Regions from separate parts of the Ruegeria sp. HKCCD7628 genome, predicted to be linked through region 1. Evidence: riboswitches for the same ligand, from Rfam matches in the RefSeq annotation. Region 1 holds a riboswitch; each other region holds the start of a gene.
What was found. A riboswitch is a leader RNA that binds a small molecule or an ion and turns the genes downstream of it on or off. The one in region 1 is predicted to bind cobalamin.
Positions count from the first base shown of each region.

Region 1 (5,729 bases):
ACAAAGCGGTCGATGCGGGTGATCGCCTCGGCGGTGCAGGTGGCCTGATCCAGACCCAGATCGCTCTCCAGCCCTATGGCCTGTGCCTCGTCGCGGATATCCTCTTGCAGTCGGTCGCGGCGCTTGGGGTCCAGACCATCGGCGTTCGAGAACTCGTCCAGCAGGGACTCCAGCCGTACCATCCGATCCGGTGTACCGCTTTCTTTCAAAGCGGGCGGGATGTGGCCCAGTGTGACGGCTCCGATCCGACGCTTGGCTTGCGCGGCCTCGCCGGGGTCATTGACGATGAAAGGGTAGATCACCGGCAGATCGCGGATAAGCGCTTCGGGCCAGCAATCGGCTGAGAGCGCGACGGATTTGCCGGGCAGCCATTCCAACGTGCCATGGGCACCGATATGGATCAGCGCGTCGGTGCGCAGGCTTTTGCGCAGCCACAGGTAGAAGGCGACATAGCTGTGGCGCGGGGTGCGTGACAGGTCGTGATAGTTGTCATCGCGCAGCTCGGGCGCGCCGCGCTCGGGTTGCAGTGCGACCAGAACTTTGCTCCGGCGCAGCGCGGTGAAGTGGAAGGCACCATCCGCGAAAGCGGGATCACTCTCGGGCGCACCCCAGACGGTTTGCAGGTCGGTGCGTAGCTGTTCGGGTAGGTCGGCCAGCGCGGCCTGATAGTCGGCAAGGGGCCATGCGATCCGCGCGTCCAACAGAGTTTCAGAAATCGGTTCGGCAGGGGCGGTGTCATAGCCCTCGGCCTGTAGGTCGGACAGCATTGCCTCGGCCGAGGCCAGCGCGTCCAGACCGACCGCATGGGCCATCTGCCAGTCTTTGCCGGGATAGGTGGACAGAACCAGCGCGGGCACCTGATCGGATTTGGGTTTGTCTTGCAAGTTCAGCCAGCCGGTAACACGGTCAAGGATGGCCTCGATCCGTTCCTCTTCGGCCCGGTGGGCAAAGCGGGAATATTCCAGATGCTGGTCGCGCTTGCCCGGCTCCTTGAACGAGGCGATGCCTGCTGAAATCCGCCCGTCCACCTCGGGCAGCACCACATGCATGGCGAGGTCGGCGGGCGAGAGGCCGCGTTCCGCTTCGGCCCAGGCTTTGCGGCGCGAAGTGGCCAGTGCGACTTGGAAGACGGGCACATTCGCAGCATCTAAGGGCGAGGTGCCAGACGCGCCTTTGCCTGAGAAGGACGTGGCGTTGATGATCGCGGATGGGGCCAGCGATACGATGGTGTCGCGCAGCCAGTCGGCAGCAGCCGGGGCTTTCAGAGAGGGGGCGAAGAGCCCCACGGCTTCAAATCCACGTGCGCGCAGACTGCGGATTAGGGCGGCCACGGGGGCGGTGTCGGCGGATGTCAGATAAGCGCGGTAGAAGGTGACGAGGATGCGTTTCGCATCCCCGGAAAACGCCTGTTCCGCCGGGATCACGCCGCGGTCCGGGCACCATGCGCCGCAGTCGGGCAAGGACTTGGTGCCCATCACCGGGCCCGCATACAGACCAGCTGCCAATGCCATCTGCGCCAAAGCGGCTTGTGCTGCAACCTCGCCACCGGTGTCGCAAAGATGCGCCAAGCGGCGCAGGGTGGAGACGGGCAGGGTCGAATAGTCATCCAGCCGCGTATCCTCGCGCCCGTCGGCGGGCAGCACGGCCACAGCAATCCCTTTGGTCTGCGCAAGCGATAGAACCTGCTGCAGTCCGTAGGACCAATAGGGCACCCCGCCGATCAGTCGGATCAGGATGCCCTTGGCGCCCTCCAGCGTCTGCTCGACATAGGTATCCACCGAGAGGGGATGTTTCAGTGCCGTCAGATTGGCCAGCCGCAAGGTCGGCATCCGACCCTCGGGCCCGCCGCCGCGATGCCAGCCTGCCGCGAAAGCACCAAGGTCGCTGTCTGAGAACGACAGCACCACCAAATCCGCCGGGCTCTGGCCCAGATCGGTTGGTGTTTCGGATTCCTCTAACCCGTGGCTTTCGCGGAAGACGACGTGCATGGTTTACTCGGCAGCCTCGGTGACGCCCGCGAGGATGTCGCGGATTTCAGCCTCTTTGATGTCGTCATGCTCGGCAATCACCACCAGACGCGAACGGCGCTCTTCGCCGGGCTGCCACGGACGGTCGTACTGATGACGCACGCGCGCGCCCACAGCCTGAACCAGAAGGCGCATTGGCTTGCCCTGAACAGCGGCATAGCCTTTGACGCGCAGGATGTTCAGTTCCTTGGCCAGACGTTCGATTTTCGCGACCAGATCGGCCGGGTCGGTCTGTTCCGGCAGCTCGACGATGATGCTTTCGAAATCATCGTGCTCGTGATCATGGTGGCCATCGTGATGGCTGGGCCGCGCCTCCATGTCATCCTCGGCGGCAGCCTCAAGACCCAGCACGACGCGCACGTCCACAACGCCTTCGGCCACTTCGACGACCGGCAGAGGGCGCGGGGCCTCTGCGGCGATGATCTCTTTGGCTTTGGCGACACCTTCGGGGCCGGCCAGATCAGGCTTGGTCAGCAGGATGATGTCGGCGCAGGAGATCTGATCCTCGAACACCTCGGACAGAGGCGTTTCGTGGTCGATGGAATCGTCGGCCAGACGCTGGGCATCCACCGCCGCGACATTCGGGGCAAAGCGACCGGCGGCAACGGCCTCGGCGTCGGCCAGCGCTATCACGCCGTCAACGGTGATCTTGGATCGGATATCGGGCCAGTCGAACGCTTTCAGCAGCGGCTTGGGCAGCGCCAGACCAGAGGTTTCGATCAGGATATGCTCGGGGCGCGGCTCCAGCGCCATCAGCGCCTCGATCGTGGGGATGAAATCATCGGCCACGGTGCAGCAAATGCAGCCATTGGCCAGTTCCATGATGTTTTCCGCCGGGCAATCGGGGATGGCGCAGGATTTCAGGATATCGCCGTCCACGCCGACATCGCCAAACTCGTTGACCACAACGGCCAGACGCTTGCCCTGCGGGTTCTGCATCAGGTGTCGCACCAGCGTGGTCTTGCCCGAACCCAAAAAGCCGGTGATCACAGTAACGGGGAGTTTTTCCAAAGTGGACATGTCAGGCTCCAATCGGGGGAATACGCGAGGCGCAGTTTTTGCGGAAATGTTCGGGGCGCTCGCGCCATTTGACCAGACCGTCTTCGGTGGCCAGATACTTGGTGGCACCGTCTACGATCACGTCGACATGATCGACTTCGTTCAGGTTCTCATAAACAAAGGTCCAGCGTTCCGGCCCGCCGCGCAGCACGATGGAACAGCCCTGATCGCAATTCGACAGGCATTCAACAGCCTTCAGCGCCACGCCCTCGGGCAGTTCAGCCTGTTCCAACGCCTTGTGCAGCAACGTGCCTGGGCGTTGGGCGTCATCTTCAATGGGTAGGCCGCGGCGGCAGGTGGTGCAAACCAGCAGCTCGACCGGAGCGGTTTCGGTCATGTCTCTCATCCCCCTAAATCCTCATCGTGGGGGACGGGGTTTCATGCGGGTCGTGCGTGACCCGGCACCGGAACACCCCGTCCGGTTTCAATCGCGGGTGCTGGCAGGTCTCCCGGCTTGCGGATTTCAGGGCGGTTACCCTGTCGGATGACCCGCCTTCCCGGCCTTGTTGGCCAGTGGCTTGGGCACCCTCTCCGGTCACGGTCGCGGGGGCGGCTGCGTTTGACGGATGACCCGCTGACGCATTCCCTTTTCATCCATCTGCAGATGGACACCAACGGATCGGACATGCGGCACCGGGCAGGCCCTTGTCAAGCGAGTCGCAAACATCTTTCGCACCTCGGGTTAAAAGCGACCTGACAGCGTCGCTGGGCGGCATGACTTTGGGTGGGGCGGCATGGTGCCATGAACAAAACGACGCCAAAAAAGGAGGTGTATCGCATGAAGGTGGGCTTTATCGGCTTGGGCAATGTGGGCGGCAAACTGTCAGGGTCTTTGCTGCGCAACGGGATCGAACTGACGGTACATGATTTGAACTCTGACCTCGTCGACGGCTTCGTGTCACAGGGGGCCAAGGCCGCCGAAAGCCCGGCCCAGCTGATGCGCGATTGCGACGCGGTTATTACTTGCCTGCCATCGCCTGCCGCTTCGGACGCGGTGATGCAGGAGATGCTGCCTGAGGTCAGCCCCGGCAAAATCTGGATGGAGATGTCCACCACTGATGAAGCTGAAGTCAAGCGATTGGGCGCCCAGGTGATCGAACGTGGCGGCGCAGCGGTAGACTGTCCTGTATCGGGTGGCTGTCATCGCGCCGCGACGGGCAATATCTCGATCTTCGCGGGCTGCGACCGGGCCACATTCGAGCGCATACTGCCCTTTCTGACCACCATGGGCCGACGGGTTCTGCATACCGGTGACCTAGGGACCGCTTCGGTGTTGAAAGTGCTGACCAATTACCTCGCCACCGCCAACCTGATCACCTGCGCAGAAGCACTTGTGACCGCCAAAGCCGCCGGGATGGATCTGAACACCACATACGAGGCAATCAAGATCTCATCCGGGACATCCTTCGTGCATGAAACCGAAAGCCAAGTCATTCTGAACGGCTCGCGGGACATTTCGTTCACGATGGATTTGGTGAAAAAGGACATTGGCCTGTTTCAGGATGTGGCGGACCGGGCGGGGGTGCCGCTCGAGATCAACCCGGTGATGATGCGTATCTTTGACGACGGCATCGCCCGCTATGGCGACCGAGAGTTATCACCTAATATTATCAAGCGGTTGGAAGAGGCCACCGGGCTGGATATCACGGCCCCCGGCTTCCCGTCCGAAATGGAAGACTACGAGCCGGAAGCGTCCGGATACGAGGTTATTCCTCAGGGACGTCGGGCCGAATGACGCAATTGCACTGCGCGAAAACGCTTTGCCCGGCTTGGAAAAGAGGCGGCGAGTGTTGGGCTCGCTGCCACTTTTTCAGGTCACTGAACTACCTGAACCACCGGGGCAACAGTCAATTTGTGTGCGGATAAACCTAAGTATCGTCAATAGACAAACCCTAGGAAAACCTGTTCAGATACTAAGTGCCAATCATGTCGCAAGTTTCGAGCTTGCATTCCCGCGAGCCGCCCGTTTTCCGTAGATCCGGTACTGCCCGCTTGGTTCATGCCTATGCGTTCAGTAGGATTTCGCCTGCTTACTTCGCGATTACAAGGTCGTGCAAGCATGTATGCCAAGTTGCTTTTTTCCAGTCGCACATCGAAAAACGCTTGTGTCTTAGTGAAAGTCAGCGTCCTTTTTTCAGATCAAAGACCGTATTTGTGACTTTCGCTTGAAAGCGGTAAGCCTAACATCAATCGGCGCACGCCAACGCGCGCAGCGTTGCCCTGAGTTCAATGGCGCACTCGGCTATCCAGATTGTCACTTATGGTTTTTAATCCATCCCGGAGGACGTGGGCGTTGCAGAGGGCAACCCAGTAGTTTTCGCTAAAGCAGCGATATTTTTACAGATGTTCGCTTTTGTTCTATGGACGGAGGGATTGGCCACCGGGAGTAATAAACGCCATGTCTTGAGAGGGTTAGATAGGATGACAATTTCATCGTAGGTGTGTCCCACTTTGTGTCACACCCGAGCACCACAGGGCTAAGTCAATGATTTAGAATAAAATGGAGGCGAGTACCGGAATCGAACCGGTGTACACGGATTTGCAATCTGGTATGTTTTATTTGTTATCAGTGGTTTAATTGTATTCTTTCCAGTCTATGCACATGCTATGACGGGATAACGCGTTCCTAACGTGTTTTTAACG
Region 1 is NZ_JBWVBA010000001.1:690,754-696,482, reverse strand. Features, by position in the region: gene cobN (cobaltochelatase subunit CobN) at 1-1,988, opposite strand, end outside; gene cobW (cobalamin biosynthesis protein CobW) at 1,992-3,047, opposite strand; gene AC2TAD_RS03475 (DUF1636 family protein) at 3,049-3,423, opposite strand; cobalamin riboswitch at 3,509-3,717, opposite strand; gene AC2TAD_RS03470 (NAD(P)-dependent oxidoreductase) at 3,829-4,821, shown strand.

Region 2 (5,729 bases), 400 kb from region 1:
ACCATCCGGACGCCGTTTTCGACCTCAACCAGCAGTTTCACATCCCGGTTGGTACGGATCAGTTCGACCACATGTTCAAAACTCGGGTAGCGGGCCAATGCCGTTTGCACATCCTGCGCCAGTGCGGCCGTGGGCGCTCCGGGCCCGCCGCGAATGGGCGGCGCATAAGTGGAGGCCACCGGGGCCTGCGCGGCGTGTGATGATGCGGTCATTCCGCCGCCGGGCCCGCCGTTTGGCGGTGGGGGAGGCGCGTCTTGCAACCGTTTGATCAGTTCTTCTGGGCTGGGCAGGTCAGACACATGGGTCAGGCGGATCACGGCCATCTCGGCGGCCATCATGGCGTTGGGCGCGGCTGAGACTTCCTCGAGCGCTTTCAACAACATCTGCCACATGCGGGTCAGGACCCGCATCGGCAGGGCCTCGGCCATTTGCTGACCCCGCGCGCGTTCATCTGGGGGCACAGTCGGGTCTTCAGCGGCATCCGGCGTGATCTTTACCACCGACACCCAATGAGTGATCTCGGCCAGATCGCGCAGCACGGCCAGCGGGTCGGCGCCTTCGGCATATTGTGCGCCAAGTTCGGTCAGCGCCCCGGCGGCATCGCCACGCAGGATCATGTCCATCAGGTCCAGCACTCGGCCCCGGTCGGCCAGACCCAGCATCGCACGCACCTGATCGGCGCTGGTTTCCCCGGCGCCGTGTGAAATCGCCTGATCCAGAAGAGAGGTCGCATCGCGGGCTGAACCCTCGGCGGCGCGGGTGATTAGTGCCATCGCGTCTTCGGCGATCTGTGCGCCTTCGGCATCGGCGATCTTGCGCAGTAGGCCGATCATGTCCTCGGGCTCGATCCGTCGCAGGTCAAAGCGCTGACATCGGGACAGGACTGTCACCGGCACTTTGCGAATCTCGGTGGTGGCAAAGATAAACTTCACATGCTCGGGCGGTTCCTCAAGCGTCTTGAGCAGCGCGTTGAAGGCGCTGGTCGACAGCATGTGGACCTCGTCGATGATGTAAATCTTGTAGCGGGCCGAGGCCGCGCGATAGCGGACGCTGTCGATGATCTCGCGAATATCGTTCACACCGGTCCGGCTGGCGGCGTCCATCTCCATCACGTCCACATGGCGACCTTCCATGATCGCCACACAATGTTCGCACTGGCCGCAGGGTTCGGTCGTCGGTTTGCCCTCGCCATCGGGGCCGATGCAGTTCATGCCTTTGGCGATGATCCGGGCCGTGGTGGTTTTGCCGGTGCCGCGAATGCCGGTCATGATAAAGGCTTGCGCGATCCGATCCGCCTCGAACGCGTTTTTCAGCGTGCGTACCATGGCCTCCTGCCCGACCAGATCGGCAAAGGTTTCAGGGCGGTATTTACGGGCAAGAACCTGATAGGCGGGGCTGGGCGTGTCGGTCATATCTGCTCTGTCGGATTCGGGTTCCGACGCAGCCTAGAGACCCCCGCCGCCCGCGTCCACCGCCGCCTTGGGGGAAATTCGGTTTGCAGGTCAGTTTGCACAGCATAGAAGCTATGTGGAAAGGAGGCCGGGGATGGAGCCATTTGCAATTCACGTGGTCGAGGTCGGGGCCGGTCATTTCGCGCTGTCGCCGCTGCCGGGGCGCGCGGGGGAGTATGCGCGGGATTTGGATATCATTCGCCGCTGGCGGCCCGATCTTGTGATTTCGATGACCACAAGCTCCGAGATGGAGCAGACCGGAGCGGGAAAACTGGGAGATGACCTGCACGCCGAGGGCATAACCTGGACGCACCTGCCGATTGAAGATTTTGGCGCGCCGTCGCCGGACACCGAGGCCGCGTGGCCCCGGATCAGCCAGTCTGCCGCGCATATTCTGGCGCGTGGAGGGCGGGTGCTGGTGCATTGCCGGGGCGGGTGCGGGCGGTCGGGCATGATCGCCCTGCGGCTTATGGTCGAACAGGGCTTCGCGTCCGACGCGGCGTTGCGCCGCCTGCGCGCCGTGCGGCCCTGTGCGGTTGAAACCGACGGGCAGATGCGTTGGGCAACCTGCGCGCCGGACTGAGTTACAGCGCCAGATGCTGCTGGGGCTGTGCTGGTTGCGCCGGGGCCAGCTCTGACACTTCAAGCATGGCACAGGGCGGCACTGGCAACTGGCCGGCCGGACGGGCCGCAGCATCGGGGCCGAACAGCATATCCGCATAACCATCCAACGCGTCGAGCGAGGCGTCCGTGCTAGTGCCGCAGAAGATGCGAATTTGATCTTTCTGGGCGCGGAATCGGGCGATGCAGCCCTGTGGGCAATGGCCCAGCTCTCCGCTGCCGTCCAACGCGAAGTCATCCGACGTGGCAGGCACTGCGGATTCCATCGCCTGCACAATAGCCCGTGCCATCTGCGCCAGAGCCGGGCAGGTCTTGCCGGTTTTCTGACATAGGGTTGCACTGAATTGGTGCGTTTTTGTCTTCCAGATCATAATGCGCCCTCCGCGCGGGGAACGGGGCGTAGATCAGGTGTGACAGCGCGCTGACAATCCCGCCCGGATACCCCGCCCGAGTTACAGTTTTGCTTTGATGGCAGGTCTCCTGACTTGCGGGTCATAGCGTTGCCGACCTTCCCAGCCTTGCGGGCCAGTGGTATTTCGGCATTGCTCACCGCTTACAGTTGCGGGGGCAGTCGCGGCATTGGATCGTTCCGGCATGACCGGGCAGAACCGCACCGTGTTCCCTTTTCATCTTGTCCCAACACGGGACAAGAACCATCACGCCATCGCTAGCGGTTGAGCGGGCTTTGAGTCAAGCGGGCGCGCGCGCAAAGTGGACGTTTGGTCATCTTGATGCGCCCTTGACTCAGCCCGGCCAAAGAAGTGGGGATAAGGGGTGAACCGAACAGTTCAGATCAGGTGAGCAACGCTATGCTGGATGATACACCCCCCGTCCTGACCGAGGATTTTCGGTTTTCTGCCGGTTCGGCAATGCTGTCGGCGCGCCTGTACCGGCCCGTGACTGATCCCAAAGTCGCCGTGGTTGTACATGGTGCGACCGGTGTCCCGAGGGATTACTATCAGCATTTCGCGAATTGGCTGGCAGCGGATCAGGGGATCGCCTGCCTGACCTACGACTATCGTGACTTTGGCCACTCACTGACCGGATTACTGCAGGAATCGCGGGTAAAGATGGCGGATTGGGCGCTGACCGACATGCCTGCCGCCAGAGCGGAAATGCGCCAGCGTTACCCACACGCAGAACACTGGAGCATAGGGCACTCGGTCGGAGGGATGTTGGGGCCAATACAACCTGATATCGACCATATAGATCGCATGATCTGTGTGTGTTCGGGGCTGGTGACAATCAGTGATCACCCTTGGCCTTATCGCGCGTTGGCGTCCTTGTTCTGGTATGGACATGTTCCGCTGGCGGTAAAAACAGTTGGATACCTGCCAGGAAAGGCAGTGGGATTTGGGGCCGACCTGCCTGCATCGGTTTACTGGCAGTGGCGCAAGTGGTGCACGGCACCCCAAAATTATCTGCCAGAAATCGGAAAAACGCTACCTGCCGCAACCTGGGCAGAGAAAGGCAAACCGGTCGATCTGTTCACTTTCGAGGACGACCAGATGGTTCCGCCCGAAGCCGTTTGGCGGTTGGCAGATCTGTACGGCTCCAGCGCTCGGCGTCATGTGCTGTCGCCGCAGGAATTCGGACTTAAGGACATTGGCCATATCGGCGCGTTCGCGCGTCGCAACGCGTCCCTATGGCCGCGCTTGATCGCATAAGTGCTGCGTGTCTAAACCGGTCAAAACTGTCGGGGATGAAGTGAGAGGTTGGACATCGACCCAAGCGGGGCTCGTTGTGGCTGCTTCCTTCCGGACCTGACCAGGTTGGCGAGGCGCTCGCCCGCGCCAACCTCTCAACGGTGGATATAGGCATTTGGTTCATGCTTGGCAACCCGTCAGAGGGAGAGCTGAATATTCAGAAAACCTTTCGCATCCGGACCGATGACTTTGGCGCGGTAGCGTGCCAGTTCTTCCAGGTGTTGGTCAGCGGCCGCTCCGGTTTTCACAAGCGCATGGGCACCGGGTATGGGTGACAACCGAAAAGGCTGGAGTGCCTCTTCCAAAGGGTCCATCGGTAAGACGCCCGACAGGTAATCCCGTACAATATGTTGAATCGGAAGGACCGGCAGAGGAATTCGGGTCGCGTTTTCGGAAAACGGGAAATTCCCGCCTCCGTTGGCGCGATAGTTGTTCAACGCGACAACAAAGCGCTGATCTGTGTCGATAGGGCGGCCGTTGAATCGCAATCCGCGAACCCGATGGCTGTTGGGATGAAGTATTGCGCCACCTGCGTCAAACCGCGCCGGAGATGCTAGATCTAGTGCGTAAGTTAACCCGTGTAGCACGTCAAAATTATGTCCGGCGCGATTCGTATCCACAAGGTCCGATTGTTCACCCGGCCGCATCTGGTTCAGCACGCCAGCGGACATTTCCAGCCAATCCTTGATTTCAGTGCCCGAGACAATGACGGCCTGCATCTCGTTCGGAAACACGTTCAGGTCGGCAACATGGCGCGTACATATCTGCCCGGGTGGGATATCGGTGAAAAACCGAGGTCCTGCACGACCGCCGAATTTTGACGGTGCAACTGCCGACAAGACGGGTAGCCCTGCATAGGCAGTTCCCTGCATATGCTGCCGCAATGCTGCAGCTTGCGCGGCAGCCACAAGCGCCAGACCGCGATCCCAGGCGCAAAAGCTGAAATAGCTGTGCAGATGATGCGACGTGTGTCCAAAGAGCGTGTTGCACTGCGCGCGAGTTTCGCGGTGCGCCTTGGCAAAAATCCGCGACAGTTCGGGGTCTTCCGGAACCTCAGCGCCAACAAAGTCGGGTGCGATTGCCTTCAGGTGTGAACGGTGCGTTTCTACCTGCCATTTTCCGTCGTCACCAAGTTTCATCGTCAGGTCAATCACACCAAGATGCGACCCAGCGCTGCCCGGCATGACAGCCGGCTTGCCGTGCACTTGACCTTTGGCACTGTCCACGAACGCAAACCCTTCATGCGACGCGCCCGGCAAAGTCAGATGTGAATGTCCCGCTATAATCGCATCGATTGGCCCGATGGCCGCTAGGGGAATCACCGCGTTTTCCAGATTCGGCTCCGGTTGGGCGGTGCCAATCCCGGAATGCGCCAGCGCGATCACAAGATCGCACCCAGCGGCCTTCAGCTCTTGCGACACGTGTCGTGCCGTGGACAGGATATCGTCGATGCGGACCTTTTGCTCTAGCCGGTGCGCCTCCCAGTTCGCAGTTTGCGGCGGCAGGGCTGAAAAAACGCCGATTTTGATCGGATATTCGCGGCCTCCGGCTTTCATGGTTCGGTTTAGCACTGCCTGCCTGCTCCAAGCACCGGGGCGGTCCAACCGGTGCGCGTTGCTGCATAGGACAGGGCAGGGGGATTGGGGCAGGATACGGTCCAGAACCTGCAAGCCGAAGCCGAAATCATGGTTTCCGAGTCCGATGGCATCGTAATCCAGCGCTTCGAAAGCCTCCATCAGAGGATGACAGGTCTGGGTTTGTGTTACGGCCCATTCCCCAATAGGCGTTCCCTGCAGTGAATCCCCGTTATCCAGCAAGATGGTCAGGGCATCTTTGACCTCGTTTCGAGCTTGGCGGATCAGTGTGGCTGTGCGGGTAAACCCAATCATGGGTTCCGGCGCATCCCGATAATAGTCAAACCCGGTCACATTCATATGCAGATCCGAGGTTC
Region 2 is NZ_JBWVBA010000001.1:1,093,903-1,099,631, reverse strand. Features, by position in the region: gene AC2TAD_RS05450 (DNA polymerase III subunit gamma/tau) at 1-1,412, opposite strand, end outside; gene AC2TAD_RS05445 (protein-tyrosine phosphatase family protein) at 1,546-2,034, shown strand; gene AC2TAD_RS05440 (hypothetical protein) at 2,036-2,443, opposite strand; cobalamin riboswitch at 2,526-2,745, opposite strand; gene AC2TAD_RS05435 (alpha/beta hydrolase family protein) at 2,882-3,739, shown strand; RNA gene ffs (signal recognition particle sRNA small type) at 3,778-3,876, opposite strand; gene AC2TAD_RS05425 (bifunctional 2',3'-cyclic-nucleotide 2'-phosphodiesterase/3'-nucleotidase) at 3,916-5,729, opposite strand, start outside.
Region 2: linked by a shared signal. The riboswitch ahead of AC2TAD_RS05440 (hypothetical protein) and the one ahead of AC2TAD_RS03475 (DUF1636 family protein) in region 1 are both predicted to bind cobalamin.

Region 3 (5,729 bases), on a different contig from region 1:
TGCCGCCGCCCGCCGGATTTCCGCGTTGACCGGGTTTGAAAACGTTTCAGACTGTATCGGCATCGTGCGTGGTGTGTGATCGTCCATAACCGTCTTCCTCAGTATTCTGCCGCGTTGTCGACATCGAAATTGTAAAGCTGCCGAGCCGAGCCATAGCGTTTGAACTCTTCCGGCTTGGCATCCGCGCCCGCGCGCTCCAGCAGGTCTTGCAACAGGGTCAGATGTTCGGGACGCATCTCTTTTTCAATGCAATCCGCGCCCAGACTTTTGACCGAGCCGCGCACGAATAGCCGCGCCTCGTACAATGAAACCCCCAGCGCGTCGCCCGCATCACCGCAGACCACCAGCGTCCCCGCTTGCGCCATGAAGGCGGACATATGGCCGATATTGCCATGCACCACAATGTCGATCCCCTTCATGGAAATCCCGCAGCGCGAGCTGGCATTGCCCTTGATCACCAACAACCCGCCATGGCCCGTGGCCCCGGCATATTGACTGGCATCGCCTTCAACGATCACAGTGCCCGACATCATGTTCTCGGCCACGCCCGGCCCAACAGAGCCTTCGACCCGAACGGTCGCCTGCTGGTTCATCCCCGCGCAGTAATAGCCGGTTGAGCCTTTGACCGTGACCTCAATCGGGGCATCCAGACCGACAGCGATGGCATGGCTGCCCTTGGGGTTCTGAACCTGCCACTGGGTCTGGTTTGTCTCGGTGCTTTGGGCCTGAAGGGCGGCGTTCAGCCCGCGCAGGCCCTGTTCGGCAACATCATAGCTCTGCATTTTAGTGGCTCCAGAAATAGACGGTTGCGGGTTCGGGTTCCCAGACGCGGGCATCCTCGATTCCCGGCAGGTTGACCAAGGCGCGATACTCGCTGCCAAAGGCCACATATTGATCGGTCTCGGCCATTACCGCCGGTTTGCAGGCGATGGGGTCGCGAACCACGCCGAACCCATCCTTGGTGCCGACCACAAAGGTAAAGAACCCGTCGAGATCCTCAAGGCTGCTTTCCAGCGCCTCACCCAGAGTGGCCCCGTTTTGCATTTTCCATGTCAGATAGGCCGCGCCGACCTCGGTATCGTTCATGGATTCGATCCGCACGCCCTCGCGCATCAGTTTGCGGCGCAGGGCGTTGTGGTTGGACAGCGATCCGTTATGCACCAAGCACTGATCCGCGCCGGTGTTGAACGGGTGCGCCCCTTCTGTGGTGACGGCGGATTCAGTGGCCATGCGTGTATGGCCAATCCCGTGGCTGCCGGACATCGAGGTCAATTGGAACCGCTCCGCCACCTCTCGAGGCAATCCAACTTCTTTATAAATTTCGATCGCATCGCCATCGGACATGATCCGTAGGCCAGGGCGCAATTCCCTCAGGGCCTGCCGCGCAGCGCTGACTTTGTCGTTGGCCACGCTCAGAACCGCATGAGTGTCATTGCGGCCCAAGCTGACGGGGCTGGTCAAGACGTCGGCCAAATCTTCGGCCAGAGTCTGAAAATCCGCGTCCGGATTGTCGGATTGCACGGTGAGCTTTGCCTGATCTCCGACAGGTCCATAAATCGCGATCCCGGCGCTGTCCGGGCCGCGATCTGTCATTGTGATCAGCATATCTGTCAGCATCGCGCCCAATTGAGGCTCGAGCGTTTTGTCCTTCAAAAAAAGGCCGACAATTCCACACATGTGTCAGCTTCTCCTGTGTTGAGTTGGGCAGACGCTAACACCTGAACTTCAGGTTATCAACAAAGGGAAATTAATATTCATAAGGGGAATATTTTCGGCTATCTATTTCCCCCGCATTCAAAAATCACGGAGAGCAACCCCGCAAAACCTCAGCAGCGGTTTATCAATCGCCGAATCGTGACTAACGCGTCTGCGGATATGAGATGATCGACAGGTAGCGGGCTGGCAGTTTGCGCAGCACCTCGGGTCCATGCGGTGCGTCCGCATCAAAGAACAACGTATCACCCGGCTCCAGCAGGTAAATTTGATCGCCGTGTCTGTAATCGACTTCGCCTTCAAGCATGTAGAGCATTTCAATCCCGTCATGCTGGAACGTCGGGAAAGTGTCGGACTCTTCCGTCAGCGTGATCAGATAGGGTTCGACCACAACACCACTGGCATTAGACCCCATATGACCCAAAAGGCTGTATTGATGGCCTGCGCGTGTCCCGGCTCTCTCTGTTTCAACGCCCTTTCCCGCTTTGGTGTGGGTTGCGTTTCGGGTTTCTTCATATCTGCGGAAAAATGCAGTGATCGGTGTGCTCAGAGCATTGGCCAGCGATTGTAGCGTCGTCAATGAAGGCGATGTGTAGCCGTTTTCGATTTTTGACAGCATACTGATGGATAACCCGGTCAGCCCCGACAATTCCGCAATTGTCACGCCCTGCTGCAACCTCAACGCGCGGATTTCACGACCGATCGCCGTTTCGAGGTTCTTTTCACCGGGGTCCCTGACCTTGTGGGGATCCTGAGAAAACTGAGGTTTGGACCTATCGTTTGATGCTTTCACCAACCTATCCTTAACGCCTTTCGCTTCGTCGTTATCGCCTGCAATTTTCTTGAAGGGAAACATATTTTCAAAACTACATTCCTGCGCAACCTCCGGTGATTTGTGTTGACCGGCGATCTGATCTCGGGCAGTGACGCATTTGATGGTTCCCTGGGGCATGCTCCAGCGGTGAAAAGGGAATACGGTGAGGTTTAAGTGCCAAGTCCGTAACTGCCCCCGCAACTGTAGGCGGTGAGCGAAGCCAATATCCCACTGACGTGAATAATGTCGGGAAGGGTGGCCAAGCCTCGACCCGCAAGTCAGGAGACCTGCCATCGCAACCGAAACCAACCCGGGGCGGGGCGTCCTGGAAGGAGGCTTGATGGTACCTCGTACGCCTTTATGCGCGACCGCGTTTCAGTACGGCCCCAGGGGCCGTGGAACAGACGCTTGATGGCCGAGCCCACTGATCATTTTGTTCTGATCTGCGCGACCTGTCAGGGTTTGGAGGCAGCGCAGCACATTGCGGATGCCTTGTGCCCTGAATTGCCTGCGGGTTTCGCAGTGCGCACAGTAGACTGTATGGCTGGATGCGATCACCCGGTCACTGTCGGATTTCAGGCCCTAGGAAAAGCCCAATACCTGTTTGGTGATATCGGCACCGAGCAAGAGCTGAATGCTCTTGCCCAATTCGCCGCGCAATACCTGGGCAGCGCAACTGGTTGGACAAAGGCCACAGACAGGCCGGCGCCTCTGATAACCAAGACATTGGCGCGCATGCCGGCGTTGGCTGTTCGAGGAGCTCGATGATGACCAGACCCTTCCTGCAGGCGCGTGGTGTAGCCTACTATTCTTTTCACGGTGACGTTCTGTTGCAAGACATCTCGTTCGACCTTGAAGAGGGGTCGGTTCTGGCCATTGCCGGTCCGAATGGCGCTGGCAAAACCACTCTGCTGAACTTACTTTGTGGCGCTGAAGCTCTGTCCGAAGGCGACGTTCTGGTGCAAGAGCAGAGCTTGAAGACACTGTCAGCGACGGAGCGCGCCCGAAAAATTGCCGTCGTCAGTCAGCAGGAATATCCCGATGGGCGCTTGCATCTGCGTGACTATGTGGCACTTGGGCAAATTCCAATTCGCTCGGACCGCTCCTCTGAAGATCACGCAAACGACTTGACGCGAATTCTGGACCTGACCGGCCTTTTGGAGCTTGCCGACAAGCGCATGGCAGTGTTGTCGGGTGGCGAACGTCAGCGCGCCCATATCGCGCGTGCGCTGGCGCAGAACCCTACTCTTCTGTTTTTGGACGAACCGACGAACCATTTGGATCCCGACGCCAAAGGGCGGATGTTGTCGCTGGTCGCTGGACTGGGGATAACCGTCATAATGATTGTCCATGACATTGTCATGATCCCCGAATTCGCCACCCATGTCGCGTTGATGAAATCTACCCGGCTGACCGGGTTTGGCCCTGTTTCCGAGGTCCTGACGACTCAACATGTGCGCGACACGTTCGGCGTCGACTACTTATTCTTTCAGCACGACGGTCGGATGATCCCCGCGCTGGACATACGAAAAACCACTGTTTCCCAACCCTCCAGGAGATTTCCAAAATGAAACATATCTTGTCCGTGGCTCTGGTTATGGCCATGGCGAGCGGTGTTGCTGCGCATGAAGTGACCGTAGACAATTGTGGTGAACCGCTGGTGTTTGAAACCCAGCCCGAACGGTTGGTCGTACATGACATGAACATGACCGACATGGCCTTTGCGCTGGGTCTGCAAGACAAAATCGTCGGCCTCACGGGCATCACCGGCTGGTACAAAACCAGTCCTGAATTCGACACGCTACGTGGAGATATCCCCGAACTGGCACCGAAATATCCATCGGTGGAAAATATTGTCGCGGTAGAACCCGATCTGTTCTTCGCCGGCTGGTACTATGGAATGCGTCCCGGTGGTGATGTAACGCCAGAAACACTTGCCCCGTTCGGGATCAAAACCATGATCCTGACTGAAAGCTGCGTTCATCTGCATAAAGACCGCCCCGAGGCCAGCATGGACCTTTTGTTTGACGACATTCTGCGGCTGGGCAAAGTCATGCATGTCGAAGACAAGGCCGAAGCGCTTGTATCTGGTTGGAAGGATGAACTGACCGCAATCGAGGCACAAACCGCAGACTTACCGAAACCTCGAGTGTTTCTGTTGGATGGCCCGGCGGACGCTCCGTTCACTGCTGGGAAATACGCAATCCCCAACGCTATGATAGCAGCGGCGGGTGGTCTCAACGTTACCCGTGATATGGACACAAGCTGGGGTCGCACGTCATGGGAAACCGTGGCAGCCGCGAACCCTGAGTTTTTAGTGCTGTTGGATTATCAAACCGGAAAAGGAGCGGCGGATACGTTCAGGTTTCTGCAAGAACATCCTGTTATGTCACAAACCGACGCGGTCAAAAACGAGCGCTGGATCGGTTTGCGGTACGAAGAATTGACGCCGGGACCGGCCAACATTCAGGCCATCGCAAAATTGGCAGCAGCCATGCGCACGGGTCTGAACTGAATTGGGCCGTCTGGGGCTGACACTTTTGATGGGGGTGGCCATTCTGGCCGCCCTTCTTCTGGTTTCGACAATCTACGGAACCACATCCATTCCTCTGTCCGATACGGTCTCAGCTATTCTGCTCGGCGCTGGTGTGATCGAGGGAGACATGTCACCACTTCACCGCATCGTTTTCGACCTGCGCCTGCCCCGCGCGCTTTTTGCCGCCGTGATCGGCGCTGGTCTCGGAGTTGTTGGAGTTGTGCTGCAAACGACTACGCGAAACGATCTGGCCGACCCGTTCCTGTTCGGTCTTTCCTCTGGTGCGGCGGCGGGGGCAGTGTTCGTCATTACGGTGACTGGTGACATACTGGGGTTCTGGACTTTGCCGATAGCAGCATTTTGTGGGGGTCTCGTGGCCTCGGGCATTGTGCTGGCTCTTGTCCACGGGCTGCGAACCAGTGCACCGGAAAAGCTCATCCTGGCTGGGCTTGCCGTGTCGTTTCTGTTCTCGGCGTTGACTAATTACCTGATTTTCGCAGGCGACAACCGTGCTGCGCATTCTGTCATCTTCTGGATGCTGGGCGGATTGGGTCTGGCGCGTTGGGAAACCTTTCCGCTCGTCTGCGCGGGTTTGATCCTAATTCTGGCCTATTCACTATATCGCAGCCGTTGGCTGGACGCCTTGTTGACCGGTGACATGACAGC
Region 3 is NZ_JBWVBA010000006.1:83,088-88,816, forward strand. Features, by position in the region: gene AC2TAD_RS13890 (FMN-binding glutamate synthase family protein) at 1-87, opposite strand, end outside; gene AC2TAD_RS13895 (protein GlxC) at 99-782, opposite strand; gene AC2TAD_RS13900 (class II glutamine amidotransferase) at 784-1,677, opposite strand; gene AC2TAD_RS13905 (helix-turn-helix domain-containing protein) at 1,859-2,506, opposite strand; cobalamin riboswitch at 2,633-2,836, shown strand; gene AC2TAD_RS13910 (DUF1636 family protein) at 2,939-3,295, shown strand; gene AC2TAD_RS13915 (ABC transporter ATP-binding protein) at 3,295-4,098, shown strand; gene AC2TAD_RS13920 (ABC transporter substrate-binding protein) at 4,095-5,042, shown strand; gene AC2TAD_RS13925 (FecCD family ABC transporter permease) at 5,044-5,729, shown strand, end outside.
Region 3: linked by a shared signal. The riboswitch ahead of AC2TAD_RS13910 (DUF1636 family protein) and the one ahead of AC2TAD_RS03475 (DUF1636 family protein) in region 1 are both predicted to bind cobalamin.